Regions from separate parts of the Viridibacillus sp. FSL H8-0110 genome, predicted to be linked through region 1. Evidence: riboswitches for the same ligand, from Rfam matches in the RefSeq annotation. Region 1 holds a riboswitch; the other holds the start of a gene.
What was found. Region 1 has a riboswitch for cyclic di-GMP ahead of MHH98_RS14095 (hypothetical protein). Riboswitches for the same ligand answer to the same signal wherever they lie in the genome.
Positions count from the first base shown of each region.

Region 2: another riboswitch for cyclic di-GMP. It lies ahead of MHH98_RS06825 (NPCBM/NEW2 domain-containing protein); the one in region 1 lies ahead of MHH98_RS14095 (hypothetical protein).

Region 1 is NZ_JBBOPJ010000001.1:2,796,721-2,812,961, forward strand. It holds gene MHH98_RS14050 (dimethylarginine dimethylaminohydrolase family protein) at 1-9, opposite strand, end outside; gene MHH98_RS14055 (IclR family transcriptional regulator) at 145-876, shown strand; gene MHH98_RS14060 (DUF3817 domain-containing protein) at 1,045-1,344, opposite strand; gene MHH98_RS14065 (nucleoside triphosphate pyrophosphohydrolase) at 1,688-2,014, opposite strand; partial or broken gene MHH98_RS22125 (IS3 family transposase) at 2,295-2,542, shown strand; gene MHH98_RS14075 (pyridoxal phosphate-dependent decarboxylase family protein) at 2,619-4,268, opposite strand; gene MHH98_RS14080 (hypothetical protein) at 4,439-4,687, opposite strand; gene MHH98_RS14085 (methyl-accepting chemotaxis protein) at 4,888-6,009, opposite strand; gene MHH98_RS14090 (hypothetical protein) at 6,067-6,777, opposite strand; gene MHH98_RS14095 (hypothetical protein) at 6,835-7,203, opposite strand; cyclic di-GMP riboswitch class I at 7,332-7,418, opposite strand; gene MHH98_RS14100 (MarR family transcriptional regulator) at 8,078-8,257, opposite strand; gene MHH98_RS14105 (YfmQ family protein) at 8,518-8,964, opposite strand; gene pdxR (MocR-like pyridoxine biosynthesis transcription factor PdxR) at 9,360-10,790, opposite strand; gene MHH98_RS14115 (hypothetical protein) at 11,481-11,630, opposite strand; gene MHH98_RS14120 (penicillin-binding protein) at 12,003-14,144, opposite strand; gene dptH (DNA phosphorothioation-dependent restriction protein DptH) at 14,988-16,241, opposite strand, start outside.
Region 2 is NZ_JBBOPJ010000001.1:1,369,225-1,385,465, forward strand. It holds gene MHH98_RS06725 (vitamin B12-dependent ribonucleotide reductase) at 1-337, shown strand, start outside; gene MHH98_RS06730 (DinB family protein) at 720-1,235, shown strand; gene MHH98_RS06735 (GNAT family N-acetyltransferase) at 1,510-2,235, shown strand; gene MHH98_RS06740 (HAD-IA family hydrolase) at 2,566-3,135, shown strand; gene MHH98_RS06745 (hypothetical protein) at 3,207-3,557, shown strand; gene MHH98_RS06750 (DUF3139 domain-containing protein) at 3,585-3,980, opposite strand; gene MHH98_RS06755 (DUF1385 domain-containing protein) at 4,093-4,971, opposite strand; gene MHH98_RS06760 (hypothetical protein) at 5,153-5,602, shown strand; gene aroQ (type II 3-dehydroquinate dehydratase) at 5,630-6,058, shown strand; gene MHH98_RS06770 (M24 family metallopeptidase) at 6,077-7,138, shown strand; gene efp (elongation factor P) at 7,160-7,717, shown strand; gene MHH98_RS06780 (SpoIIIAC/SpoIIIAD family protein) at 7,822-8,064, shown strand; gene MHH98_RS06785 (hypothetical protein) at 8,069-8,443, shown strand; gene MHH98_RS06790 (stage III sporulation protein AE) at 8,531-9,439, shown strand; gene MHH98_RS06795 (hypothetical protein) at 9,450-9,599, shown strand; gene MHH98_RS06800 (hypothetical protein) at 9,691-10,128, shown strand; gene MHH98_RS06805 (SpoIIIAH-like family protein) at 10,125-10,673, shown strand; gene accB (acetyl-CoA carboxylase biotin carboxyl carrier protein) at 10,793-11,284, shown strand; gene accC (acetyl-CoA carboxylase biotin carboxylase subunit) at 11,300-12,655, shown strand; gene MHH98_RS06820 (Asp23/Gls24 family envelope stress response protein) at 12,672-13,079, shown strand; cyclic di-GMP riboswitch class I at 13,635-13,719, shown strand; gene MHH98_RS06825 (NPCBM/NEW2 domain-containing protein) at 13,867-16,241, shown strand, end outside.

The DNA of each region.
Region 1 (16,241 bases):
ACAAAACATACTTCCCCCTCCTTCTTTCCGATGAACGGAAAATTTTTCCGTCAAAAGGAAACTATATATTTAGAATATATGAAAAATATATTATAATGTCAATATATTTTAATAAATCTGAAAATAATACTAGAGGTGAATTTTATGCAAACAATCGATCGTATAATGCAAGTAATTGGAATTGTTTCCAATGTAAAAGAAGAAGGCATTACCATTACCGAATTAACACAACAAACAAAATTACCACTTGCGACTTTGCACCGTATGCTCACTTCACTAATTGAACATAGACTAATAGTTCAAGATAACGAAACAAAAAAATACCAACTAGGAAATATTTGGCTAGAGTTCGGTCTTCAACTTTATGACCGTTTCGATTATGTAGCGTCCATTCGTCCTGAATTAGATCGATTGGCCAATATTGTCAATGAAAGCGTGTATTTAAGTAAACCAATTGGGACTGAAGCTATGGTGATTGAACGTATTGATGCGCCAAATAATCGAATACGAATTGTCGATCAATTGGGTATGAGAATACCGATGCATATTGGGGCCGCAAATAAATCGATGCTCGCCTGTATGTCAAAATCTCAAATACATGACTGTGTAAAGAAAGCACTGGCACCAAAGGAAATGGAAGAATTGTTTGAAAAGTTGTTAGTAATTCAGGCTAATGGTTATGCAATCAGCTATGAGGAGAAAACAGAAGGTACAGCTTCCATCGCAGCACCGATCCGCCAAAGAAATGGTGAAGTACTAGGCGCAGTAAGTATAGGCGTTCTACAATTTACACTTACAGAGGAACGTATTGAATTTTTAAAACAGGAATTGTTGCAAACTACAACGAGAATTTCACAACAACTTGGTTTTTTATAAAATTTAATTCTAGAACTAAACCTTTGGCTTCCCTTTTTTTACACAATTGCGTTAACAAGGAAATAAGCATACTTACTATTCTATAGAAGACATTTCGCTTAAGTTTTATATAAGTCTCTCAATTTAAAAACAACTACAAAAAAGCCTGACAATTAATTGTCAGGCTTTTTAATAACGCTGTTCAAGCTTTTTTAATTTGATATCATATATGAAATTTCCAAATGGTATAAATGCTACTGCAAATGCTAGCAATGACCAAACAATATTCCAACGAACACGAATTGTTACATATAATATAACTAAAACGTAAGCGACGAAAATGAATCCATGTGCTGCACCAGCAATACGAACAGCCATCGGAATATCTAACATATACTTCATAGGCATCGCTATAAATAATAATATTAATAGCGAAATGCCATCAAAATAGCCAGCTAATCTCAGCTGACCAACAGGGTTTTTTAGCATAATTTCTCTCCTACAAACAATTTACCACGATAAAATCCGAAGGTACTTCTAGCTTATCGAATTTTACAGTACCGTACAATATTGTTTGTTTAAAAAGAAAGTATGTTGTGTCTGATTAATGACTAAAGAATATCGATTAGTTTACAGACAAGATTGCGAGTGACTGCAAAAAGATTTGAATCGTTAATTTATTTCTTACACTTTTGCGTAATTTTCCAAAAAACAACTAACTATGTCTTGATATCATAATTCTACTTATAGTTGTAAACCTTCCACACTTAATAGAATAATTACATTGGATTTTATTTATTATTCAACTACATTTAAGAAAAACACTTGTAACTTATTCATCCTCTACTTCTATTAAATAGATCCCGTCTGAGAATCCACCTCGTTTTTCTTTTTTCGATAAACGAATTTGTTCCAGCTCCTCGTAAGAAACCCCATAAACAGCCAATGACGCATGAACTAACTCTAATATATCTGCAAGCTCCTCAACTGCGTCTTTTTGTACTTCTGCTTCATTAAATTCAAGTGCTTCTTCTGTCATTTTTAATTTCAATTCTAATAAATACTCTTTTGGTGCTAAAACTCTAGTTGAGTATTCTTTCCCAGTCTCCTCAATTATTTGCGGGATTAAATCTCTTACTAGTTTGTTGTATGTGTGCACTTTTGATCACTCCTTCTATGTTTTGCAATGAAGAAATAATTTCAATTACTAATACTGATATAGCAACAATTTTAAATACTTAAACTTACCTATTTTCTGAATTTACGAGAACAAATGAAGAAAGAAAATATCACTATAAAGAGGTTAGACCTACTCCAGAAACAATGGGAAAATTATTACCAAACATTATTATTAAATAGAACTTGCATAATGCATAAAAAAAGGTTTCAAATCCACAGTGTATATTGTGCAGCTACAATTATCTAAGCTACCAGAGGGTCGTATTCTACATAATGACCAAGGTTCAGTTTATACATCCTATGATTATCAAAAAGCAGTCAAAGAAAAGGGAATTACCATGAGCATGTCACGGAAAGGCACGCCAGCTGATAATCCCCAATCGAAACGTTCAATCTCGACAATATCTATCTCACACCGAACACATGTGTGATACAGATTATCGAAGAATACATTACTTATTATTATATTATCCGTATTCAAACGAAACTAAACATTCGACTTTTTTAGGAGAAGTTTCCATCATAAATCAACAATGTTACCTAAAAAAAGTATCTAATCTATTGATTATTCTTTTATTACCTCTTTACGATCTTATAATTACATTTTCACTACTTCTTGTTTTAAGAAAAAATTCTAGGTGTTCTTTTAGAAATCCAACATAACGTTCGACCTCTTCTATTGTTGTGTATGGCGAGATTGCAAAAAATTTATGTGCATATACGGATATCCGCTTGCTTGAGTTTGCTACTTCCACGAGACGTTGCTTTTTTGTATTTCCAAAGAAGACAGTATCTCGTTCGGCACCAATTACCTCTGCAAACTCGTCATTAAATTGATTGATTTCTGTTATTTCTTCTACGGTTAAAAGTCCGTTCAATTCATCATTCCATATTGTCTTTTCAGGATAAAAACGGAATGTTGTAATCGGCGAAACTTCATTCGTGATCACCACATTCGAAACTTCTTTTATTAACGTCTCTCTAAATGTAATATTGACACGAATATAGTTGGCTAAAAGCTCTTGATAGCCTTCGATTCCAAATGCCAATAAAGACGCATAAATCGTCAAAGCACTTCCCATTCGCGAACACTCGAGCGTGTAGCCAGTATGATAGCTACCATAACTGCGATTCCCAACATACGGCGTTTCCTCTGCATCTAAATCAACATACTTAAGATACTCTCTGTTTTTGATTAAAAACAAACTCGTGATATATGGCGTTTGTCCAAGCTTATGGAAATCAAAGACCATACTATCTGCAAGCTTGATATGTTTAAACTTCTGTTGATAGGATTTCAATACCTCATTAACGTTGTTTTCAAATCGCAGAGGATTACTTTCAAAGTCGTAATTATTAAAGAAAGTATACATGCCACCCATAGCAGAGTCTGCATGGATATAGATTGGATATATGCCATTAGTGCGTTCCAATTCTTCTGCTATCCGCTTAATTCCCTCAATGTCATCAACCCCAAATGTATCAGTAGTTCCCATTGTGGCAAGGACATAAAGTGGAATGCCGCCTTTTGCAATAACATGCTCCATTTTTTCTTTTAAATCTTCTAGATTCATAGAATGATCAGCATTGACTTTCACGCGTATCATGTTTTCTACGCCAATCCCAGTTGCTTCTACAGATTTATACAAACTGTAGTGTGATAGCTCTGAACAGAAACAATAGAGATTTTGCGGTACACCACTTTGATTAGAGGACGGCGCGTAACGGGCAATGGCAAGACGTAAAGAGTTAAAGACAGCCCCTTGTCCTCCCCAAGTTGTATATCCTGCACTGATGCTTTCATCGTATCCTATAAGTTTGGATAGCATACTAGTTACTTCAATTTCTGCTGTAGCCGCTGCTGGGCCTTCTACATCCCAAATATTGTTCCCATTGACAAGCACCATTACTAAATTCCCGATAATACTAGCAATATTCGGAAGAGGCGCTGCATTAGCTACATAATTTCTATTGACATACCGGTGTCCTTCTACCAATTTGAGAAGCTTCTGAATCACTTCCTCCATCGACACACCCGTTTTCGGAACATCAGCCTTTTGAATAACACGATTATAGTAATCCTCTGTGTACTCGGGCATTTCTCCTAGCGTTAGTTTGTTAGGGTCCTTTAATTCATCTATTTTCGTTAAAATTGTCCTAAAGTAAGACAATATTTCCTCTCTTTGAAAGTCATTCCCGTCCATACTAGGAAACAATTTTTGTACTTTCTTCATTGTTTTAGCTCCTTGATGTTTTACTAAAAGTAGTTTTATTTTTAAAAAATTTAAATCCCATCTGATAGACCTGCTGCATTAAGAACGATGATGATGGCAATTGGAACTATATATTTTAAGAGAAAATAACAACTGTAAAAGAATATGTATCTTAACATTCGATCCTTGTTTTAATTTCGGCAAACAAATCTTCTTTTGAAATATTCCAGGATACAAAAATCGCGATCAATAATGCACCTACCTAAAGGCATCGAGATATCGCTGACTGCATAATCCATCAGGTCAAAGATGATCTGTTGGACATCTGTTAGCGCACCATACGAAAGACAGGATGGGACTTCAACTATAAAAATGAGAATATCAATAAGCCAAATGGCTTTCATGCGCTTAATCGAATCATTTTTAGTAACTGCAGCCACACCTTGCCCCTTTTGCACTTTTTATCAGTTTTTGCCCAACATAAAAAAGAAGCTTTCCACAAGTTGAATCAACCTATGAGAAGCACTTTTATATTTATCAGAGAGCAAGGTGAAAATCTTTATACTGCTAAACTGACCTTATTTTCAGCATCTTAACCCACTTTAGTTTCCGCAGCTTCAAAACCATGATTCCATGTAAATTATAATTTGTTTACATCATCTTTTAACTCTACAAGACTCTCAGCTTCCAAAACAAGTTTTTGCATTGTATTTAGTTCATCATCACTAATTTCTATTAGTTCCTCAAACATTTCAACAGATTCTCGAGAGATAGAAGCTATCTCAACAATTGTTGTCATTATCTGATGAGAAGCAGAAGATAACTCTTCTGTACTTGCAGAAGAATATTCATTATTTTCTGCAATGACCTTTGTAGTAGATAGAATCTCTTCAAACATGGTTCCAACCTCTACAATGTTCGTATTTGTATCTTTAAATTCTTCAGTTCCCTGTTGCATTGACTTGACAACTATTTCAGTTTCTTCTTGAATATTCTTTACAATATTTGATACTTCAGAAGAAGACTGGCGTGATTGTTCGGCTAATTTTCGAACCTCATCAGCAACAACCGCAAATCCTTTACCATGTTCACCCGCACGGGCAGCTTCTATTGCCGCATTTAATGCCAATAAATTTATTTGTTCTGCAATCCCTGAAATCACTTTTACAATAGTGCCAATTTCGTGAGATTTTTCTCCGAGTTTATTTATTGCATCAAATGTTCCATTTATCGTTTGATTAAACTGATCCATTTTCCCTAAGGAATCCTTGAGCTTCTCGTTTCCTTCTTGCGTCAATTCTAAAGTAGTATTTGATTGAAATGAAATTTGATTTGATCTCACTGATAGATCTTCGATAGCCTGTGCCATTTCTTCCATAGACTCGGCACTTTCTTCTGTAGCTACTAATTGTTTCTGCAATCCTCTACCTACCTCATCGATTGCCGCTCTAACAATATCCCCTTTTTCAGAAGCATATTCTCCAATTTCAGCGAGATTTTCTCCTTTTTCATGTACATTTTTTGAAAATAAATATTTTTTTTCCCTTGTACTGCTGAAAAACTCAATTAGTTGATTAAATACAGCATGATTAGAACTTTTTTCATCAACTTTACTTGCGATATTACCTGCTGATATTTCTTTCATTCCATTTATTATTTCTTTATTAATATGAAGATGATGTTTTAGTGAAAAATATCGGTAAGCAAAATACACCGCTACCACCATTAAGATAACAATTATTCCTAGCATAACAGCTTCCATGATAAATATATCTCCTAACTCCTATTAATTATTGAATAAGACTCAATTATGATTATTTTAAAGCTCCTTTATAAGGATATATGTTCCATCCGCTACATTTGCAGGAATACCATTCAACTTACTATTATCCAGATATTTATGAACAATATAATTTCCGTCTATATCTTTATATTTTTTCATATTATGATATTTTTCCATTACACGTATCGACTTCGGATTTGTCGCTTCACCTAAAACGGCCTTCACCCCTTGTGATGATGCCTTTGTTAGCAATTCATTTCCTAATTGTTGAATAATTTCGTGACGTTCATGTTCAGCTGTCACTCCTAACATGAATAGGTGTAATAACTCTCCATCTTCAATTTCTTTTCCGTTTCGTTTTTTATAATCTTCCATGAAACGTTTATCCACATCTTCCAGAACACGCAGAATTACATTCATATCATAAAAAGAACCTTCAAATAAATCTTCTCCGATAATCTCTGGTGCATTTGTATCTCCAGCAAGCACACCAACAACATTATTATTAATATCCAGAGCGACTGCGCAATATCCCTGCTCTATTGTAGAGTCTAAATATTCCTTGGTAAACATATAGAAATCTTCATAACCTATATTTAATTGACCTACCATCGGTTCCTGAACCCATTTTCCTGAAACGTCCACTCCAATAAATGAGCGAGCCAGGCATTCAGCTGCTTTCTGAATTAAAGCTGTTTGTTCCTTCGTTATAATCTCATATGTATACAACTCTTGTGTTGTTTGCACTTATTGATCTTCCTTCCGAATTATAAAATAAAAATTTCTTTTCTATTGGACCTAACTTTACATAGAATGAGGTACTTTATCGATAAATGTACCTGTGAACTCAATTCTTTCAAGTGCATTCCTAATTTGCACTTGAGCAATTTTAGATGAAGGTTTTACTACAAGGATATCCTTAAAACCTAAGCTAGAATAAAATTGCATCGTTTGCTCCAACTGTGGTACAACCTTTGATGGAACAGTTGTTTGGTGAGTCCCATCGACAACAAACGTATAGTCTTTTCTTGATACTTTATTAATCGTATCCTGTAAATCTATCATATAACCTTCTGCATCTTCCTCTTTCATTAATCCATGCACCTGTACATGAACTTCCTTCGAAACCTCATGAATTGCCATTTTATATTTCTTTTTATCTACGACTATCATCTTTTAATTCCCTTCTTCTTTATGATCTGCTATACTACATTGTTAACATTTGCTCGTTCTTCTCGTAGGAGTGTAATAAAAAAAGCTATCCCAGATATAGATAAGATAGCCAAATAATCGTTATTATTCTTGGCAACCCGACTATCATTATCCAAGAGGATTTTAGATTCGTAGCTTTGCGTCCTTACCTTTCAATAAGTTTGCCTTTTTCAATTTTTATAAATAGTACTAATCTCATGCTCATATATTACTACAACATTATATATTACTTGTCATTTTTTGTCGAACTAGAATTACAAGAATTTTTTCTTAGTTTACATACGAAAAATGCCCCCCTCCTTATGAATGTTAAATTCCATATTTTGTAATATTAAAAAATCCATATTTTTCTAGAATAGTGTGTAGCTCTATTACTTACTTATTGTTCCTTTGGTATAGGATTACCTTGTAAATCTGCTCTACAGTGAGGGCGGATATCTGAACTGTAATCAAATAAATTATTTCCACTGGAAATTAGTAGTATAATCTATGATAAAGAATGAACTTTCGTTTTATAACAAAAGGGGAAGAGGTAAAATAGCCTTTTTCAACTAACAGGTACGTTAGTTAAATAAGAATTAAACAACTTATAAAAGCCTTACTACAATAAAGTGTAGTAAGGCTTTTATATTTTTATATCAAAATCAAATAAATTTATTATCACTTTACGGTCTTAAAGCCAATTTGTACTGTTTGAAATAAAGTCGAGATGTTATTTAGCTGTTGTTTTACCAATGTACTTTTTAATTTGCTGTTCTCCATCTATTGGAGGGAATGCTATGGGGACAGCATTCAATTGATATTTTTCTTGTAGTGCTAATTCAAGGTTAAAAGACTAATCTCTAGGATCGTTAATAACGATGTTCACGTAATTTTTTTCTTTGGCGTTCTTCAATAACTTCGAAACAGTAGGTCTAGACAGATCGAGAGCTTTAGCGATTTCACCTTGAGTCTTATCTAAATCGTAATACATCTTTGCTACATCTACACTAAGTAAATCTTTATCATTGAACATAATTAGCTCCTTTAATGTACTCGTAATAAATAATGATATGCTTCTTCAATGAAAGTCAGTTAAAAACCTTCATAGTATATGGTGTCCGTTGTCATTGGAATTGCAATATGAGGGCGTTTCGGAAATCAAAAACAACTTAACGCTTTACTTTATATTATCGTTCAAGCAATACCAAAGAAGTGATTTAATTTCATTATATGGCGACCTCAATTTGGAAAATACAATTCATGAAGTTATTGTAAACATCTTTAAAAGTATACTTACTCCACAGTTCTATTAGTTGACATATTAAATTTTTGTAGATCATCAGATCTAAGACTATAAGAAACAACTTTCTTCTTCCACTGCTTAACTACATCAACGTTATTTTCGGGATTATAAACAAAGTAATTAACATCTTTTTTGCCCCTTTTTAAGTTGATGACAAATGGAGTTACATTAGTCTCTGGATGTAGGAATAATTTTTCATTGCCTGGAAATATATAATGTTTTTTTAAAAAGTTAGCTTCATTAAAATACTCAATAAATCTAATTTTTTCTTCCTCTTCTAAATGCTTTCCATTAAATGTTACAGTAACATCTTCTGAATCAAGTTTTTGATGAAGTTCAAATTTATCTAAAAACCATGCCACAAGTGCATTTGGAGGACTCATTAACAATTTAAAAATAATTCCAATCACTATCATAATAGCAACTGTCCATGTCATATTATATCAACTCCTTCAATAATAATATCTGGTTACTATAGGCCAACATTTTAATAGTAAATAATATACTATCACAAAATAGTAATTTGCAAACAAGGGCTATTTTTAATAAGACACCATTACAACCCTCAAATCGGGCGCTAAAAACGTCCGATATCCCTTTGTATACAAATGTTAAATGAAAATCAATTCACTCACATAGCCACAAATAATTTTTAATTAGCCTATATGGATGTTTCATCAACTACCACTCAATGATAAAGGATTTATATTTTTATTAACCATCCAATTGGATTATTTTTTGACCATCCACTTATCTTAAGAATTAAATTTAAAATAAATGTTAATAACAAATTTCCTTAAAATATACGAGATGCTTCTCCAGAAGGAAATGTTTACAAACAATTAAGAGCTTCTGCAAACCTTTTGATTCCTTCATCAATCGAATCTTCATCTTCTCTTGCGAAAGTAAAACGAACAAATCCATTTTTAGATCCCATTGTAGAACCAGGAACATAAATGACGCCTTTTTTAATTGATTCTTCAAGTAATTGGATTTCATTAAAACTTTTAAGGATTTTACACCAAATATGAATACCACCTTGAGGAATAGAATATTCCACCTGGTCTTTTAAATATATATCAAGGCTTTTTATAATTTTATCTCTCCTTTTTTCTAATTCCTTAATTAAACGGTTTATATGAAAATTGAAATTTTCTGATTCTAAAAAATCATTTGCTATCCATTGTGTATAGCTAGAATGTCCAAAGTCAATTTGTTGCTTTGCATCGGATAATCTTTCAATCACCGATGTTGGGCCAATAATCCACCCTATTCTTAATCCTGAGGCAACAATTTTGGACAAAGAACTAATGTATAATACGTTTCCGTTCTTATCTATTGATTTAAGGGTAGGTATTTTATCTCCTGAAAAAGCTGTTAAACTATAAGGATCGTCCTCTACTACTGGAATCCCAAGCTTTGAGGATATATCTAAAATAGCTTCTCTTTTTTTTACATGCATTAAGGAACCCGTTGGATTTTGAAAATCTGGATTTAAAAAAATCATTTTAATACGGTGTTTTTTATATAATGACTGCAAATCTTCAGGGTTAATTCCATCCCTATCGACAGGTAGATAATGTATTTGTATACCTGCTGATTTAAAAATCGGAAGATTATAATTGTAAGAAGGATCTTCTATTGCTATTGAATCTCCAGGCTTTAACAAACATTGTACAATTAAATGTAATGCTTGTTGCGCTCCTGATGTTATAAGTATTGAAGAAGGATTAGTTTCGATTCCCCGACTTTTTTTTATATGTTTTGTAAGGGTTTTTCTTAGGATTTCACTCCCCTGTGGATGATCGTATCCTAGGCTTCCAATAAAAGAACGTGTAGAGGTTATCTCCCTTAAAAAGCTTTTTGGGAAAAGTTCTTCTGACAATTCACCTGTAGCTAAATTTATTAAATTATGTTCAACAGCTTCTTTTCTTATTTTTTGTGTCACAGGTAGATTAGGGAGAAAAGAACCTGCCCCAATATACCTATTCCAGCTAGGAATTCGTTTTTTTGTTATACCCCATATATCTTTACTAATGGTAGTACCACTTCCTCTATTTCTTTCAATTAGCCCATTCGATTCTAATTCGTCATATGCATTTACCACAGTACTTCTATTTATTTCTAAAATATTTGCTAAATTCCTCTCAGATGGCAATGGTTTATCAGGTGGGAATGTCCCATCTGCAATTCCCTTTTCAATATAATCTGCGAGTTGTTTATAGATAGCTTTTTTTGCTTTTCTATCAGGTTTCCAATCCATATATACTCACCTCACAATTTCTATTAAACTTGCTTAAAATTTTCCATTTATCTTTTAGCATTGCCATTAAAGATAAAAAAATTAATACTAATATAAATTTTACTTGTAATTAACCTTCCACTTTAAAATTCAATACACATTTTCTTATAAGAACCACATTGAAATGACATAGCCATTATTCAAAATAATAACGTTGTAAACAGGGGGTTCACCAGCTACAATTCAAGACAAGAATTACATGATTTGAACGGATTTTTCTGTTTTGATAAAAAGCGTAAAACCCTTATATATAAATGGTTAACCGCGTACTGTATGATATTACGAGTAAGCCACCTGAGTCCCCGGCAAGAGATTTTTAGGTTAGTGTACAGGACGCCTGCTTACTGGCTAATGATGTGTGAATCCTAAATAGGCAAGATACTCGCGTAGAAGCTTGAGTATTGGAGTTTCTGGACGAGGGTTCGACTCCCTCCGTCTCCATATTTAAAACTGTTATAAATGCAATTATTATTGTGTGACGTAAAGCATAAATTTCAAAATCAATTAGTGAGGAATGGATATCTGATGATGAGTTTTTTGTCACCGAATCTGCAATTTAGGATAATAATAAACTCTTTCATCAATTGAAAAAAAGAACTTCGAATAAGAAAAACATAGGGAGGTTTTAGTCTTCCTATGTTTTCATTCATATTATTTATCTGTTTGTTTTTGCTTTTTTTTCAAATACTCCGCACGTATTTTTTCAAGTTGCTGCTTTTTATCAAATTTGGCAGGCTTAAGTTTTTCATGATACTTTGCCACAGCCACCTGACCTTTGGTATCCAATTGATATTTCCCCACTTTGTTCACCTACTTTTCTTGTCTTTAAAGAGAATCTATTCAACAAATATAATATACATTATTTTACTGAAGTAAACCTTTTTACTTTATTAGTATACTGCCTAACCTTGCATATATCAGTAAAAACTTAGTAAAATAATTCATAGCCAAATGGTATTCATTATACTTATCTTTACGACCTTAAAATTGCTGATTCATTTTAAAGTCATCAATCAATTCGCTAATTTTAACTAAAATAAAAAACCTCTTCCAGTTATTTGTTATAAATAACTGGAAGAGAGTTTAATTTTTGAAATATAAATAGTTGTACGTTAATCATTGATTTAGTTCTTAACAAACTTCGTAGTCGTCTTATTCTCAATAATTTTTTAACTACTTGTAATGTTCCTCCGGTTTTTTCATTTTCAGAATAATCTTTTTGTTTCCATTTAATACACTACCAGCTTTAACACTTTGTTTTTGTACATAGCCTTCGCCGTTAATTTCTATATTAGCACCAGCCATTGTTTGATACGTTAAAACGTTGCGGAGTGACCAATCTGTAAAATCAGGTACAACTGAATCCCCATCTGTCTTCAAAAATACCAAACCACCAGATAAGACTTCTGATTTTTCTGTAGGATATTGATCCGTAATTTTATCACCATTACCTATAATAACTGTTTCGATTCCATTTCCTTCAAATTCTATTTCAACATCCTCAACAAGTTGACCATTTAAGTTTTCCATCGTTTGAGATTTCGTTTTCTTAATTTTTTGAGGCTTAATATTTAAGTACTTTAAACTACTTCCCATCACTGTATTAAACACTATTGATGTTGGCTCAGAGCCCACTTCTGTTGGCCCAAGTTTCGGTTTTCCCACGGCAATGTACATAACTAACTGAGGATCATCTGCAGGAGCCATGCCTAAAAACGAATACAGAAAATAATTTTTTCCCCTTTCGTCGTATTTGCCCGTTGATGGGTCTGGCATTTGCGCAGTACCTGTTTTACCTGATACTTCATATTCCTGACTTGCGAAATCTTTAGCGGTTCCATTTTCTGAAGTAATAGTAGTACTCAAAATCTTTCTAACTTCTTTTGACGTTTTCTTAGAAATTGGTTTACCTTTAATAGTCGGCTTGTTTTCTTTGACGATTTCCTTCGTATTCGGATTTACAATTTTCTCAATTACATACGGTTGCATCATTTTTCCATCGTTCGCAATGGCTGAAACAGCTTGTATTAATTGTATAGGTGTGACTGTAGAACCTTGTCCATAAGTTGTTGTTACACGGTTAATAGGATATTTATCTAAGATTTGTCCTGTAGCTTCATTTGGTAAATCTATTCCTGTTTTTTCACCAAACCCAAATTTGTTTACATAAGAAATGAATTTATCATCTCCTATTAGTTTTAAAAGATGAGCCATTCCTACATTGGATGAGCGCTGAATTCCTTCTAAATAGGTGATTGGCCCCCAACCTTGTCTGTCATTATGATCTCCAATTGGTACATTTCCTACCATGTATTGACCAGACTGAAACTTCGCGTTTGGAAACCATTTTCCTTCTTCTATAGCAGCTGCTAATGTAAAAGTTTTCATTGTAGAACCTGGCTCTATCGTCAACTCTGTCAGTTGGTTTAACCAACTATTTTCAAGTCCAGTACCGTCTTGTGGGTTGTATGTAGGTCTTTGCGACACAGCAAGTATTTCTCCGGTTTTCGGATTGGCAACGACTGCTACCATCGATTCAGGATTATATTTTTTGTAAACTTTGGACATAGAATCTTCTAAAAAGTTTTGTATAGTCTTATCAATCGTGAGATATACATCCGCACCATCTTTCGCAGGTTCTACCATCTTATTGCTATTAGGTAGCAAATACCCCCATAAATCACTCTTATATTGAACCCTTCCATCAGTACCGGATAATTCTTTGTTATAGATGGATTCTAATCCCATTTTCCCTACCGTTCTAGATTGTCCGTCTTCTTGAGTATCCCTTTGAGCTAAGCCTATTAAATTCGATGCAAAGATACCGTTTGGATAAAATCGCTTTGTTTCTTCCATGAAAATGATACCTGGTAGCTTTTCACTACTAATGTTCTCCATTACTAAATGACTAATATTACGACCCGCAGCACCAAATTCTACTTGGCGAATTTCATTACCTTGTGCATTCTTCACCTTTGTATTTAATTTATCAAATATATCTTTTTCGCTAACAGGAAGATATTTTGCTAATATATTAGCAGTCTTCTCTTTATCTGCAACGTGCATAAGAGTTTTAGTTCCTTCAGATGCCTTAGGACTAATTACAGCTACTAAGCGATAGTTAATAGTATCTTCTGCAATAACTTGTCCTTGCCGATCGAGAATGTTCCCTCTATTAGCTGTAATTACTTTTGATCTTTCGTATTTTGCTGCCGCTTTTGCCGCCAAAGCTTGCCCCTCTACCTGACCTGAAGCTTGAATAAAAAATATACGGAAAAACATGGCAAAAAAGAGGCCACCGTAAACGATTAGCATTAGAAAAGCTCCCCATTGAAATCGAAATTTTCTTTTCATTGTCCAGACACTACTTTCACAAATTTTTTGTTTCGCTTCAAGCCTAATGAGTTCGTAACTGACAATAATGAAATTAAGATTATTATGGCACGGAGAACACTTTCTCCCTTAGACAATATTCTTTTAGAAGGTCTAGGTGTTAGCTGCTGGATGTACTTTTCTTGATACCGATTATGTAATGCCAATTAATCACTTCCTTTTTTTCTTAAATTAATTCTGCTATTCTTATTTTTGCAGAGCGGGCTCGATTACGATTCCATCCTGGTTGAAGCGTAGAAACGCTCCTATTATTTAAGATGACTTCTCTTTTTTATTATTGTTTTTCTTCTCCACTTAAAAATCCCAAATTAGAAATACCACCCAAAAAAATAATGACTACTAAAAGTGAATAGTGTCTATATTCATTAGGAAGAAAAGCAATTAATAGTATAGTAGTTAGTAGAAATGGTGGCGTAAGTATCCAATACTCTTATTTTGAAAGTGTTTAATTACAGTTCCCTCTTTTTCATTTGGTTATAGTACATTAATTTTAACATATATATCCAATAAAAAATCACCTCTTAGAAAAACTAAAGAGGTGATTTTATCAAACTAGAATAAACGATCAATCATTTCCCATTTATCTCTTAAACCTTACTACATAAAATAATTCTTTTTATCATCAGGAGTTAGTATAGATGTAGACAAAAAAGGCCAAAATCCTATTTTAAAGGATTTTGACCTTCAATGACATTAACTAGTATCTCTGATTTGATTGATTAAAAAACTTGTCCAATCATAAAAGTATTTAATCTTTATAAATTTTTATTTGATTTCTGGAACTTTCACCTTTAAGGATTTTGGTTCACTTAAATTACCGTCCTCCATAAACTGACCTTGAATAATGCATTCGCCCTTTTGCAGGTAACGCAATTCATCCTGATTTGTAATATTCATTTTCCTCGCTACTAAGCTTAATTCACTCTCAGCTGGCTTAAAGAAAATCGAAGTAGCTGCATTTTCTAAAACTGTACGCTCTGCTTGCGTGAAATTACTAAACGTTTGAGTAGCAAACCATGCCGACAAGCCAAACTTTCTACCCTCACGTAAAATCTTTTCAGAAGGCGAATTGCTTCCAAAGTCTAGATTTTGCGCTTCATCTAAAACAATTGGTAATGGCTTGTCTACATTACCACTTTGAGCAAAGGAGAATAAATCCCATAGAATAAATTCAGTCATCAGCTTTTTAATATCATCCTGATCAAATCCTTCAAACTGAATAACGAATACTTTGCCGTCAGCTGTGAAATAATCGTCCCAAGTAAATTCATTTTCATAATCAAATGGATCAATATCAACAAATACATTCAATTTACTAACGATCGAGGCAACAACAGAGGCTGACGTGTCAGGTAATTCCTGTAGCACCTCTAGCATTAGCTCCAAACTTGCCTTATCTCCATACATCTCAATGCATTTCTTCGCTGAACGATAAATGGCACTTTGCTGCTGATCACCAAATTGTTTGTACACTGATGCAAATACATTTCGAATTCGTGAGGCTGTATCAGTTACCTTTTCCTCAAACTTTTTGCCGGCAATGATTTTCTCTCTGCGACGGAATGGATTTATTGGGAAGCCTTCATAATAGACAATACGCTCCTCCAAACGATCTCCTAGTAAATTTAAAAATTTCGGATTCAGTTGGCTTCTCGTATAACTGCTAGAGAAGTCTACGATTAATGCAGATTGTCCATTTTCCACAAGCTGTTTCAATACCGATTGAATAAAGTATGTTTTTCCTTGTCCAGAACGGCCACCAATAACTAAATGCCTGTTTGACAGTAATGTAGAACCATACTCCCAATATACCGGCTTCTCTCTATCATAACCAAAGAGTGGCTCATTTCTTTTTAGTGATTGGCTTAGTGACACCGAATCCGATGATAATACTATTGATTTTTCATCAAATTTCACCTCATTCACTGGTGCACTATCCATTTGATACAGCTCTTTAGACTCTGCAGCCTCCATGCTATCGCTTTGTATTGCTTGGGGTTCCAGAACAGTACCGTTTAT
Region 2 (16,241 bases), 1.4 Mb from region 1:
TTACACTGTAGATCAAGTACAAAAAGTGTACGAACGCTTATACAATGGTGGCGCTAAAGGCGGTACAGTTTATGTTGATGGTAGCCGTGATTCACAAGTATTAACTCTAAAAGCAGAAGAAAACGTTATGGACGAGGACACTCTACAAGAAGAACAAGTAGCAGAAAAACGTCCAGTTGTTTTAATCGATACTATTCAAGACTTACGCTCAACAAACGTAACAATCGGCTCTGAAGTCGGTAACACATGCCCAGTATGTCGCAAAGGAACAGTCGAAGAACTAGGTGGCTGTAACACATGCACAAATTGCGGTGCACAACTTAAATGTGGTCTTTAATATACTGACTTCTAGCTACTAACGAGCGCAAAGATGGTTATCTAAAATAAAACCATAACAACCATTAAGGACTCCCCTTTCATTAATAGATGAAGAGGAGTCCTTTCCTTTTGAATGAGGTTTAGTTTTATGAATAGTTCTAGTAATACTTTGACAATAAAATACCTAATGTAAACTTGAAAGAAAGTCGTACCGTTTTAAAGAAAGATATACTGTTTTGAAGAAAGTTATACTGTTTATAAAAAAGTTGAACCGAAATGTAATTATTTCGGTTTTCCTTATTGAACTAACGGGGCAGGTTAGTTCAATAAGGAGGTAATACTCTTTCTGTTTTGAACATCTCTTAATATGGGGGGATATTTAAAAGATGGAGGTTGTTGTGATTTTGAAACTGTTTCAATATAACTGGCAAGTTCGTAATGATTGGTTTACATGGTGCGAAGACATACCTGATGAAGAACTATTAAAGAAACGGATCGGTGGGTTCGGCAGTATCCTACATACCCTGTTTCACATTGTAGATGTGGAATATATGTGGATCTTAGGTTTGCGAGGTGAACCAGTACCTGAGGAGCCATTGTTTGAGGATTATGCCAGCTTACAAAAAGTGAAAAATCTTTCAGCTCAATACCATGAGAAAGTGAAGCCATTTGTGACATCTTGGACAAATGAAATGGATTCTCGGAAACTTTCAGAAACCGATTTCAATGAAGAACCGATTAGCTCTAGAGACACACCAATCAGGAGCAGAGTCATTGAATGTACACACGGAGAGATCATACGTCATGTCATTGTTCACGAAATCCACCATATCGGTCAGTTATCTATATGGGCACGTGAAATAGGAAAGGAGCCTGTTTCCGCAAATCTGAGAGGAAGGGGGCTATTCGACAATTAGACTACCTTTTCACAAACGGGGGTGATAATTCAATTGTTACTGCAGGTTCTGTTGGTATGAAAATGTTTCTACTAATACAATAGTGGCGGGAAATCCAGCAAAAGTTATAAAAAGTATTTAATTCGAGATTTGTTTCTTCTTTAACTAAAGGGTGCTTTAGTAGAAGATCATTGAGCTGTCCATACAGCTCTTTTTTATTCAACGAACGGGGCAGGTTAACGAAAGAAGGAAATTTAAAAAAAGTAAAGAATTTTTATAAAAGGGGTGAAATTAAATGGATATACTACTTCAAAAATTACAAAGATTTGGCGTGCATTACATAAAAGGTGATAATGTAATCATTTTAGAAATTTTAGAGAATAGACATAATCAAGCTACTGAAATAGATACGCTTATAAACGAGCTTTTAACTCAACTAAAAAGCAGTAAACTGAAAAAAGTAAAGTTTGAGTGTCCTAAAACTTTTTTGGATAGCTTAAATTGTACTAGAACTAAAATGGAAATTATTGGCGAAAGAGTTATATATACGAGATCTTATACAACACCATTAGATGTATCGATACCGAATTATGAGGTATGGTCAATTTCTGAGAATAACTCTATTTCTTTTTTATCTGAAGTAATGGGTAAAAATTATATTGATACAGAGAAGTTTTTAACCGGAATGAGGATTGAGCTTCCATCACAAGTAGAGAAAATGTATACAGTGTATTTAGTTAATAATGAACCAGTTGGTGTAGTTTTTCCTCATATAGAGCCAAATACAGAAAAAGAAGGTCGCATTTTTTGGATAGGCATTCATCCTGATTTTCTAGGGAAAAGGCCGGGCAAAAACTTACATTTAATAGGATTACACAGATTGAAAGATGAATTTAAGGCAAAGTCTTATCTAGGGATGACTCAAGTTGATAATACTCAAATGAGAAATATAATGGTTTCAAACGGTTGCATTCAAAATAAAAATTCAGTAATTTCATTACAACATTCTATTAAAGAATAGATAAGTAGCAATAAGTATGGAGCAGAATTAAAATGAAATTTGTGGAAAAATGCACTTAAACTAACGAGCGCTTTTGTAAGAAAATCTCTGAGCTGTTCTGACAGCTCTTTTTCTTATTCAACTAAAAGGGCAGTTAGAAAGGTCCCAGAGGATAAAAATTAGGTAGATTAAGTTTAGAAAAAAGAAGAAAGTAAATACTATTTCTATAGTATTAGAAGAAATTTATACATGAATATTTCCGTGGTAAAATAAAGGCGATACATTATGTGAAATTACAACAACTTTTACGAGGACATACTAAATAAATTTGTAGAAATCAGGAGGGTTTATGTGAATATCTTATGGGATTTTGACGGTACTTTATTTGATACATATCCAGCATACACAGAAAATTTGTATAAAGTACTAAATGGCACAGTTGCTCGAGAAGATATTTATCGTGAATTGAAGATTTCAGCGACACATGCATTTAATCATTTTAAATTAACAGATGAACAAATAAAAGAAGTTAAAAAGCTTAATCTAGAGTTACCACCAAGTAGTATAAAGCCGTTTCCTGATGTTGAGAAAATTTTGCGATTTGCAAACAAAAATGTCATTATGACACATAAGGAGAGACAACCTGTTCTGGATATTCTCCAATACTATGGTTTTGAAAAATACTTCGTTGAAATTGTGACTGTTGAAAATGGCTATCCACGCAAGCCTGACCCAACTTCGTATCAATATTTACATGATAAATATGATTTAGATATCGCGATTGGAGATAGAGAACTCGATTTAATCCCGGCAAAGAAAATTGGACTGGTGAGTTGTATGTATCAGGGGAATTGTGAAGTGGCAGATTTTCAAATAAATGATTATGATGATTTTTTTAAAGTAGTAAAATTAAATAGATAAACGTAATTTTTTATTCCTCACCTATGTGAACATTCATGATAAAATGAAGACAATTTGTTAGGAGTGATCATGTGAGTAATAAAATTGCGGGTATTTTCTTCCCGGCGTTTGCGATGTTAGGTGTTATCGCGATGACATTGACAGGGGCTTTTGGAAATGATGAAGCAAATAAATCCTATTTTCTACTTAGCTTAGTCCTTATTTTCCCATTAACTTTTTTAGTGCAGGGAATTTCATGTGCTTTAAATAATATTAATCCATGGATTGCATTAGCAGTTTCTTATATTGCTTTTATCATTATCCTGTTTACGGTATTAAACAGCTCTGCATGGGGATATGGCTTATATTTTCTTGTATTTTGGATTATTGGTTACTTTGGAGCAAAAGGCATTCAAAAGCTTCGCGCTAATAAAAACAAATAAATCTGTGCAATTTCTGCACAGATTTTTTTAGTTTTTATAAGCATTTGCACAAATTTCTTCACTATGTTTCGCCTTTTTAAAGGTGCGTACAACTAACGGATTCTCTTCGCAAAATTGAATGATTGCTTTATTTTCTTTATGTAGTCCGTAATAATAAGTAATTTGCGGTTCATCTTTAAATCGTAATTGAAATAAGCCGCGATAATAATCTTTGTGTACTACTTGTTTAGGTTCTATGTAACCAGATTTATCGAGAATTAACATTTCTGTCGTAATGTCGTTTCTTTCCATATGTTTTTTCATATGATATTGAACTAAAAGCATCGTATAAGGATTGCCATTTTTAATAATATAAAAATATAAAAAAGACAGACTACTAATAAGTAACAAAAAAGCAGAAATAAGAAAAAGTCTCTTCTTCAATAGAAAGAACCTCCTTTATTAAAATATACCAATTAAAACCATTTGTGTAAATTGTCATTTTGGGAACAACAATAAAAACGCAGAAGAGCTCCTGAGTTCTTCTGCGTTTCTATTAGTTTACTGATATATTTTTTGGGTCTTTCTCGATTTCTAATAATTTATTAAACGAAGCGATAGCGACTTCTACTTGGTCGTCTTTGGGTTCTTTTGTTGTAAGTAATTGAAGCCATAAACCAGGATAACCTAAATAGCGCAGTACTGGTACATTCCGACAAGCATTAGTCCATTGCAATACTTCAAAAGCCACTCCAAGTACAACTGGGATTAATAAGATACGATCCACAATGCGTAACCAAAACGGATCTGTTGGTACTAAGAAGTAGATGAACATACCTACGATAACTGTAAATAACATAAAACTACTACCACATCTGTAGTGTAAACGTGATTGAGCTTGTACATTTTCTACTGTTAAAGGTAGACCGTTTTCATAACAATTTATAACCTTATGTTCAGAGCCGTGGTACTGGAAAACACGTTTAATAAGTGGAGTCAGTGATACAAAATAAATATAACTGAGTAGCAATATTAGTTTGAAACCACTCTCTAACAAAATTTGTGCAGTTTTTCCTGGAAGCCATGTATGGAAAAGCTGTGCCAAGAATACAGGAATCAATGTGAAAATAAATTTACCGAAAAGGAATGAAAGTACGCCAATTGCAGCTACTCCTAAAATCATTTGGAGCTTCGAACCTTCTTCAGTGGATTCTTCAACTTCTTCACCTGGATTGACATCATAGCGATCACCTGCAAATTGTAAATGCTTGGAGCCGTTTGCAGCTGATTCAATAATAGCAACTATCCCTCTAATAAAAGGGATCTTTTTCAGCCTTTGAAGCGCTGGCTTTTTTTCTTTTTTAACATAGAAATACTCTATTGAGTCATCATTACGGCGAATAGCGGATACAGTATGTTCTTTACCGCCCATCATTACGCCCTCAATCAATGCTTGCCCCCCATAAATTGGAGTCTGAGGTTGATCCTTCACTTGCCACACCGCTCTCTTTTTGTATATTCAACTGTTCTTATTGTACTAAAAATTATAAAAAAGCTCTAGGAAAAGAATAGCTTTTGAAAATGAGGCAATGCTTGTAAAAAAGGAGTGTTGTGTTTTGAAAATACATGTCTTGTTTTGGACATCCATTTTAAGTGCCGTGTCGTTCACGGTTTGTTTACGATTACTACAATTATTTTCAATCATTCATTGGAGTCCAATCGGGTGGTCTAAGAGATGGCATTTATTCAGTGGACATATGCCATTATTTAAATGGACAACATTAGCGGTCATGTTGTTTGTTTTAGCAATAGTGATTTATTATTTAAGTGAACTCTGCATTGCTATTCGTGCAGATATAGCGGCGATGGGATTGAGTGTTATTTTTCTATTTGGATTACAGTGGTGGATGTTCGGTACGGTAGAGTTAAAAAAAGTATCGATCCCTATCTTCGTTTTAATCGCCATGCATTTACGTTTTATAGTAGAAACTGCAATGTTCCATAAAAAAGCAGAAAGTTTAGACACCCGAAGTAAAATGCCTTATAATACTGATGTGGTAAAATAAATTCATTCAAATCGGAGGGGGAGAGATATGAAGTACTTATGTTTAAATGGGCCTAATTTAAATCGATTAGGTAAAAGAGAGCCAGGAATATATGGCTCGGAAACTCTTCAAGATATAGATAAAGCCCTTCAAAAGCTAGCTGGTGAGTTTGGTGCCACAATTGAATTAAAGCAGTCTAATCACGAAGGCCAGTTGATAGACTGGATTCATGACGCTGAAGACAATGAAATTGCTGGCATTGTCTTTAATCCAGGTGCATATACACATACAAGTGTTGCGATACGTGATGCTATCGCTTCCGTAAATGTACCTGTTATCGAGGTGCATATCTCGAATATACATAAACGTGAAGAATTCCGTCACCACTCATATTTAGCACCAGAGTGTGTGGGACAAATTTCTGGATTAGGGACTAAGGGGTACCAACTTGCATTACGCATGTTTTTAGAACAATAACAGGGGGAATTGATTATTATGGAAAAACTAAAAAAATTAAGAGCAGCATTACAAGAACAAGGGCTTGATGCAATGCTTATTACAAATGACTATAATCGTCGTTACATGACTGATTTTACTGGAACTTCTGGGGTAGCAATTGTTTCACAAAATGATGCAGTCTTTATTACAGATTTCCGTTATACAGAACAAGCTGCTAAGCAAGTGCAAAATTATCGAATTGTACAACACCAAGCTACAATCATTGAAGAAATAGCTAATCAAGTACAAGAGATGGGTATCAAAACATTAGCATTTGAGAAAGAAGATGTTAGTTATAGCACATTTGAAATATATTCGAAACATCTAAAAACTGATTTAGTCGGAGTTTCAGGTTTAGTAGAAAAAATCCGCTTGATTAAGACGGAACAAGAGATTAATATAATAAAGGTCGCTTGTGAAATAGCAGATGCTGCATTCGAGCATATACTAACATTTATTAAAGCTGGCAAAACAGAATTAGAAGTATCAAATGAATTGGAATTCTTCATGCGCAAACAAGGAGCAACTTCATCTTCTTTTGATACAATTGTTGCATCAGGTGTACGCTCGGCATTGCCACATGGCGTTGCAACTGATAAAATAATAGAAACTGGTGATTTTGTCACCTTAGATTTTGGTGCGCTCTATAACGGCTATATCTCTGATACAACACGTACAGTTGCAGTTGGAGAGCCTTCAGATCAATTGAAGGAAATTTACAACATTGTATTAAATGCTGAATTACTTGGATTAGAGCAGTTTAAACCAGGTATGACAGGTATTGAAGCTGATGCAGTAACACGTGATTATATTAAAGCACATGGATATGGTGAGGCATTTGGCCACTCAACAGGTCATGGAATTGGTTTAGAAGTACATGAAGGTCCTGGATTATCATTCCGTTCACCTACTGTATTAGAACCAGGTATGGTCGTGACATGTGAACCTGGTATTTATCTACCAGGAATCGGTGGTGTCCGTATTGAGGACGATACATTAATCACAGAGACAGGTAATGAAAAACTAACTCATTCCACAAAAGAACTAATCATTTTATAAAGTAATATTGGAGGAACATTCATGATTTCAGTAAACGATTTTCGTACAGGCCTAACAATCGTAGTAGACGGTGGACTTTTCCGTGTACTAGATTTCCAACACGTAAAACCTGGTAAAGGTGCAGCTTTTGTACGATCAAAACTTCGTAACCTACGTAACGGTTCAGTAATGGAAAAAACTTTCCGTGCAGGTGAAAAAGTAGAGAAAGCTCAAATTGACAATAACAAAATGCAATATCTATATGCTTCAGGTGATAATCATGTGTTCATGAACACTGAAACTTATGACCAAATTGAATTATCTGAAAACCAACTTAAAGACGAATTGAAATTCTTATTAGAGAACATGGAAGTTTCAATCATGTCTTACGAAGGAGAAATCCTTGGTGTTGATCTTCCAAATACAGTTCTTCTAGAAGTAATTGAGACTGAACCAGGTATTAAAGGTGATACAGCTTCAGGTGGCTCTAAACCAGCAACAGTTCAAACTGGATTAGTTGTACAAGTACCATTCTTTGTTAATGTTGGTGACAAATTAGTTATTAACACTGAAGAAGGCACTTACGTATCTCGTGGATAATTAAGTCATTCTTTAAAATCGACCCTTATAGCTTATGCTATAAGGGTCGATTTTTTTGTCTAATTCGATGTTTGTATGATTGGAAATCATAACTCTTTCTAACTTTGCATAGATTAGATTATACAAGAGGAGGGGCAGCTACGGAACTTCAAGACATTCTACGCATCGCCGGTATTGGACTTGTGATTGCGCTTTTACATATCTTCTTTGAACAAACCGGTAAAAAGGAATTTTCTTTTTTTCTTTATTTTCTAGCCTATATGTATATCGCAGCGGAACTACTTCATTTTTTGCGTTTGTTCTTTGATGAAATTCTCACCTTCTTCCAATGGTTAACGGCTACCTGAGCTTATGACGATATTATTTTACGCTGTGATTATGCTTATTCTTTTAATGTTCATTCAAATGGCAATTCCTGCTTTGCATCGTGTCTTTTATACGGTGTTTTTTTTCTTATTAATGAGCTTTTTATTAATGCGTTTATTCATCCCGTTTCTTCAAAGGTTATTGCATGCATTTCCAATTGAGATCCCATATTTATCGCTTATCCTAGGCAGTGCATTTATATATTTCATTTCAACAGCCGTGTCACAACATTTAAATGACCAGGATTATGAAGCACTTGCCTTTTTATCACATACAGCGGTAAAGCTTGTTATTTTATCGCTTTGGCTAAAAGAGATAATTGAATTATTTTCAATTTGGCAACGTTTGATCGAACCATAGTAGATAAAGGTTGTCATTTTTATGGACAAACTCAATTTAATAGAAGAGATTTTTGGGTAAACGTCAAAAAAAGATAGGAGGGCAAGATTGGACTGGTTACAGGAGATTTTGGTCGCCCCCTTCAAGGACACATTATTTACACTCGTTTCATTACTTTTTTATGCACTACTCTTTTTATTATTAAATTTTATAATGCCTCAATTTAAAGAGTGGACAAGGGTTTTCTTTTTTATCGCTATACTTACTACGACATTAAAGCCAGTTTATCAATCATTTACTATGATGCAGGCATTATCTGAGAATATGATTGCATTCTTTAGTGCCCTTTATCCAATATTAATGTCTGCAATGGCCATCTCAGCAGGAGCTATGTCATTAATGGCGTGGCATCCTATGTTATTACTACTCATTCAATTTGCTGTATTTTTAACGGGGAGATGGCTAATTCCTCTGTTGACGGCATCTTTGATTTTTGATTTTCTATCTCGTTTCATGCCAGAAATATCTTTTGCTCGAATGGCTGACTTTATACGAGTACTTGTATTAAGCGTCGTTTCTGCTACAGTCATGTGCTATTCGATGTTTCTAGTTATGAATAGTGTAGTTTCAGTATCTTTTACCGGAGCTGCACTAGGACCATTGAAAAAGATGATCCAACAAAACATTCCATTCATAGGTTCTTTTATAACTGAGAGTTTAAGTACATTTAGAAAATATTCATCAACTACTGCAACGGTAACGAGTACAGGTTTAATGATAGGTATATTTACTGCTGCTATTATCCCGACATTGAAAATTTTAATGACAGGATTAAGTTTTCGTTTCTTGGCAGCATTGATGGAACCTTTTTCTGATAAAGATATTGCGAGTTTTTTAGATGATATAGGCAAAACATTATTTGTTTTGTGTGCAGTATCTTTTATTATTGCATTTGCCTTCTTTTTCACAGCGATATTAGCCGTTATACTTCTGAAACTACAAATACAAGAAGGATAGGATTGGGGTTGTGGAAGCATTTTTACTTGGTTTAGTCGTCATTATATTCGTTGGCAAAATTGTAAGTTTACTATTGGAGGACCCAGAAGAGTGGGTTATTCTATTGAAAATAATCGTTGCAATATGGATTTTAAAGTTTGTTTTTAATTTTTGGCATTAGTATCTCATAGATTAGAGTTATGCTTCATACAATGATGTAGATAACAGGAAAGATGTGAAGAGGGGGATGACTAGCTCGGGCGGTGCAGAATATGAAAAAAACGTCAATTTACTATGTAGGAATATTGATGGCAATTGTCATCATTATTGTGGCCATGTTTTCATACAATAATGAAAATCCTATGAAAACATCGTCTAAAGGAGAGAATGTATCTACTAATGAAGCGGAACAGCTAGCAGTCATTTTATCTAGGATTGACAAAGTCGGGAAAGTTGAGCTTTATTTTTATGCAGGTGGACAAACGGCACAAGATGTAAAAAAAGATTCTTCATCCTTAGAGAATTATTTCAGCTGGTCTAATACAACTGGACAAGAAAGTGGGCAAGTAACTGGAGTATTAGTTGTTGCGGAAGGGGCGAATGACATCGCGGTAAAGAATGAATTAGTAACTACGCTGACAAAAGTGCTGGAAATTCCTGCACACAGAATTGTTGTAATGCCTATGGAAAAGAGAGGGGAAATAAAATGAGAGTAAAAAAGAGAGCAGTTTGGTTTTTAACATTATTGAGTTTAGCAGCAGTTATTTCAGTGTACTATCTTATGAATCCAGCACAACCATTTAATGGTCTTAAAATCTTCTCAGATAGCACATTAAATAGCACAGCAGTTGATGATATTGCTAAACTAACAGGCAATGATAAAACACCTGTCACAGCACAAAGTGACTTATTTGAAGAAATGCGTATGGAGTTAATAAATGAACGTAGTCAATTGAAAACAACTCTAACGCAAAAAATAGCTTCAGATAAGTATACAGCTGAAGAAAAGAATGAAGCATTTAACGAGATGGATGTTATTGTTAAGAAAGAATCTAATGAAGCGATGCTAGAATTGCTCATTAAAACTTTAGGTTATTCAGATGCATTTGTACGAGCTGAAAATGATCAAATTCGTGTTACAGTACAATCTGCTGAATTATCAAAATCAAAAGCAGATGAAATCGTATACACGGTTAAAAAAGAGGTACCTACAGCTGGTAAAATAGTAGTCGACTTTAAATCTGAGTCTTTTTAACGAAAAAATAACGATATTGTCTTGAATAATTCCTATTTTCAATTATCTATTTAAAAATACCCCAAAACACGATAGAATAAGTAGTGTATTATATTTCACAAAATTAAGGGGAGTAATTTATGTTGAAAATTCAGGAAATTCGAGAAATTATTAAATTAGTAGATTCATCTTCAATCGACGAGTTCGTTTATGAGGTAGCAGATACAAAAGTGAAACTTAAAAAACATGGTGGTGTGGCAGTTGTAACTGAAGCGCCAGTAGTTAAAGTAGCTCCAGTTGCAGCGCCAGCACCAGTTGCGGCTCCTGCAGCACCAGTTGCAGCACCAGTTGTAGCTGAAGCAGCGCCAGCAGCACCAGCAGTGGATGCATCATTATACAAAATCACTTCACCGATGGTAGGAACTTTCTATCAAGCTCCAAACCCTGAATCACCAGCTTTCGTAAAAGTTGGAGATAAAGTAGGCGAAGAAGCAGTAGTATGTATCGTTGAAGCTATGAAATTATTTAATGAAATCGAAGCAGAAGTTAGTGGCGAAATCGTTGAAATTCTTGTTAAAGATGGCGATCTAGTTGAATATGGTCAACCTCTGTTCCTAGTAAAAGAGAACTAAGGGAGGCCTATCCAAATGAAAAAAGTATTAATTGCAAACCGTGGAGAAATAGCGGTACGTATTATTCGCGCTTGTAAAGAATTAGATATTCAGTCTGTAGCTGTGTACTCAGAAGCAGATCGTGATGCACTTCACGTTCAATTAGCTGACGAAGCATATTGCATCGGACCAAAACTTTCTAGTGAGAGTTATTTGAAAATTAGTAGTATACTAAGTGTTGCTCAAAAAACTGGCTGTGATGGAATTCACCCAGGATATGGCTTCTTAGCAGAGAATGCTAGCTTTGCAGAAGCATGTGAAGATGCTGGTATTACTTTCATTGGACCAACTTCAGATGCCATCAAAATGATGGGTATTAAAGATATAGCAAAAGACTCAATGATTAAAGCCGGTGTACCTACAGTTCCAGGTTCAGTTGGTATCGTTGCAGATGCAGCTGAAGCAGCCGAAGTTGCGAAAGGTATTGGTTACCCAGTAATCATTAAAGCAACTGCCGGTGGTGGTGGTAAAGGGATCCGTGTAGCACGCACTGAGGAAGAATTGATTAAAGGTGTTCAAATCACTCAAAAAGAAGCTGCTGCAGCATTCGGTAACCCTGGCGTATACTTAGAAAAATTCATCGAGGATTTCCGTCACTGTGAAATACAAATACTAGCGGACAACTATGGCAATACAATTCACCTAGGTGAACGTGATTGTACAGTTCAACGTCGTATGCAAAAACTTGTTGAAGAAGCTCCGTCTCCTGCACTTTCTGAGGAACGTCGCGTTGAGATGGGTGAGGCTGCAGTTAAAGCTGCGTTAGCTTGTGGATACCGCGGTGCTGGTACGGTAGAATTCATCTTTGACTACCATGAAGACAAGTTTTACTTCATGGAAATGAATACACGTATTCAAGTAGAACATCCAGTAACTGAAATGATTACAGGTATTGATCTTGTTCAACAACAGCTTAAGATTGCTTCTGGCGAGAAATTAGTGTATAAACAAGAAGATGTGAAAGTGAATGGTTGGGCGATGGAATGTCGTATCAATGCTGAGAATCCATCTAAAAACTTTATGCCTTCACCGGGTAAAGTAGAAGATTATATAGCTCCGGGTGGTTACGGTGTCCGTATCGACTCTGCTATGTATCCAGGATATAGTATTCCTCCGTTCTACGATTCAATGGTTGCAAAATTGATTGTACATGCAGATACACGTGAAGAAGCAATTGCTAAGATGAAACGCGCATTAGGTGAATTCATTGTTGAAGGACCAGGCATTCAAACAACAATTCCTTTCCACGCTAAATTAATGGATCATGAGGTATTCAAAAAAGGTGATTTCAATACGAAGTTCCTTGAAGAAAATGACGTCATGAATTCATAAGAAAGGGGCGAATTCTATGGCTGAAAAAGTGATACAATCTTTACCTCAAAGCACTCCTGCTGGTAAGGAAGAGCTAGGTAAGATTGAAGTAGCGCCTGAAGTTATTGAAGTTATTGCAGGAATTGCTACTACAGAAGTGGAAGGCGTTTCTGGTACAAGAGGAAACTTCGCTACAGGCGTAGTAGAAAAATTCGGTAAAAAGGTTCATGGGAAAGGTATTAAAACCGAATGGACTGAAGCGGGCTTAATCGTAGATGTATATTGCTTCGTGCAATATGGAGCATCTGTTGCGAAAGTAGCTCATCAAGTTCAAACCCAGATTCGTGAAGCTATCTTTAATATGACATCTCTTGCAACGCAAGAGGTAAATGTACATATTACCGGCATCCAATTTGATCAAATGAACGATGCAAAAACTGAATAATGTAAAAAAACACCACTTCCAATGAAGTGGTGTTTTTTTATTGTGTTGAAAATCAAACTCGTCATTAGAAAGAATCAAATAATTTCGTTAAAAACTCTTTGGTATAAATAAATGAGAGGTTTTTATTTGTTTAAAGATATCCCACAATCAATTACTAATGAATCTATGATCCAAATAATAAAATAATTTTGCTATAGCTAGCAATTTAAACGATTTAAAGTTAATGCTCATAACTACTAGAGGATAATGAATAGTTTAGGAGTTTTTTCTTATAGTTTAATGAATGTATAGTGATATAGGTAAAAAATTTAAAGGTAAAATATTTAATGTGATACATTATTACTATATAAGAAAAAACACAATTCAAGTAAAGTTTAAGTAATGCGACTTTTTCGATAATGAAAATGATATTTTTATTATAAAACCAATAAATAGGAGATAAGTTTTAGGTTGTAATAACTAGAGTGAGGGAAATAAATTGGAACTTATTAGATGTAAAACAATTCATATGATTCATGATGTAGTGTAAGATATCATGGTACTTTAGATTTATAAAAATTGAATAGGCAAACCTAGAGAAATTTAGGGACGCAAAGCTAGAGGGGCTAAGGTTGAAAAACTATGCCAGCCAGTTGCCAAAGAGTACATTATACTTTTTGTTATTTTGGGTTAAATAAAAATGTCTTAATCATTTTTATTTAGACGTTATCAAAAGTTAGCTACTCTCTTATAGAGTAGCTTTTTTAATGAACTTCTTAGGGTTTTATTCATCTGGAGGAGAAAGCATATGTCAAAGAAAATGTCTAAATTAATTGCTATTGCAACATCAACAGCGTTGTTAGCAAGTTATTCGGGGAGTGCTGTGAATGTTTTGGCAGCACCGAATACCAATGCTAATAAAACGGCATTAGAAAGCAAGATCAATGAGGCAATAAATGCTACAGTTAGTAAATTTGATTTATACGGAAATAGTAGTTTAAGTGAGTATAATGAAGTCTTCAAAATGAATAATACAAACATTAAATCGATAACAAACAACGGGGGAAATTATTCAGGCTCTCCTATTAATAAAGCAATAGATGGTGATATGAATACACATTGGGAGACTGGAAGAGCGAATACTGCGCAGTTTACTAACGAGGTAGTATTCAATTTAAATGAATCGACTGAATTAAATAGAATTGTTTATGCTGCTAGACAAACCAGTGCTAAAGGCAAAGGATTTGCGGAAGAGTTTGAAATTTATAGCTCTATCTCGGATGAAGGTGATGATTATACTTTAGTATCTCCTGGAGAATATAAAGGTTCAACCAGTGATGTTGTTGAAATTCAATTTAAACCAACTGAATTCAAAAGAATCAAATTTGTGTTCAAAAAGGCCAATCAAGATTGGGCAAGTGCAGCAGAATTTAGTTTTTATAAAGAAGACCAAGTAAAAGAGAGTATGAAAAAACTATTTACTGATGAAAACCATAATAAAGTATCTGATGAGTTCAATACAGTAGAAAAGTTAGAAGCATTAGAGAAAAAGGTTCAATCACACCCTTTATATGATGAATTTATAGAAGATATAGAAGATGCATTAGTATTAATAAATGAATCAAACATAGAAGCAACTAAAGCCAAAACAAAACCTTTTGAGTATTATTCTAATGAGGAATATTCTAAGTTGTTTAGAATGGATATTGAAAATATTAAGAGTATCCGAAATAATGCTGGTCAGTATCTTAGTCAAGTAATCGGGAATGCCGTCGATGGCAACCTAGATACTTACTGGGAAACGAATAAAAGTAATTCAAATGACTTCACAAATGAAGTAGAAGTAGAATTTAAAAAATCAGTGGAATTAAATAGAATCATGTATGGAGCAAGAAAATCTGATCGCAAAGGATTCGCTGAAGAGTTTGAAATTTATGCTTCTCAAACGTCTAAAGGAGATACATATCAACTAGTTACAACAGGTAAACATAATATGGTAGAAGGATTAGTCGAAGCTAAATTCGAATCTACTAAATTTAAAAGAATTAAATTTAAGTTCAAGAAATCAAATCAAAATTGGGCAACTTTATCGGAATTAGCTTTCTATACTGAAGATGTCATAGAAGATAAGGTGAATAGTATTTTCACTGATGGAACAATGAGTAAGGTAGTGCCAGAATTCAATAGTGTAGATAAAATCAACGCACTGGAGAAGGAAGCGAAAGGACACCCACTATATTCTATTCTAAAAGATCGACTAGATTTAGCTAAATCTATTGTGAATGGAGTTCAAATCGAAGGAACTCTAGTTGTAGCAGAACAACATGGAGATATGGTGAAACATGCAAATCAAAACCTGAAGTTTGGCTTTGGTAACAATCTGCAGCCTACAGGCTTCGCTGCTCAACCAGGAGATCAAATTACTGTTTATGTTGATGCGGATGCAACAGGACCATTACCTAAGTTATCTTTTGCCCAGCAAGAAGGTTCTTGGTCTAGTTGGAGAAAAGATGTCAGCCTAGTACCTGGTAAAAATGAAATCACTGTACCAAAGGTTAATAAAGATAGCTGGTATAACAAGGCTGTCACTCCTGGTGGAAGTATTTATATCATTAATCCATATACGAAAGAACAACAAGAAAAAGCGCCGACAATCCGATTTGAAGGTGTGAAAAAAATTCCTTTCGCAACAGCAGATACTAATGTAAAAGAGTTCAAATCATTCTTAATTGATTACAAGAAAAAATTAGATGAAGATAAAGCAAAACATCCAAATGTTGAAGATAGAGAAATGCTAGACGTATTCGAATTCGTGAGTGACCATATTTTCTGGACGGGTACAGCAACAGGTGCGTACAAAACGTATATAGAAGATGGCTATAGCCCACTTGAAACAATCAAGTCGTACAATACACATATGAAAGAAATATTTAAATATTATGGACTGGATGCTAGTAGTGAAAGTCATGACCCTAAATATATTCGAGATAATGTACGTCTTGCTCAACCATATGCGTATATGTATGCAGCTGGCGACCATATCGGTACTTTAGATGATGTTGTTGCTAATCACTTAATTCCATTTGAAGTAAGAGGCCCATCATGGGGCTTAACACATGAGATAGGTCATAGAATGGATGTAAGTGTTAGGTTATACGGTGAAACAACGAACAATATGTTACC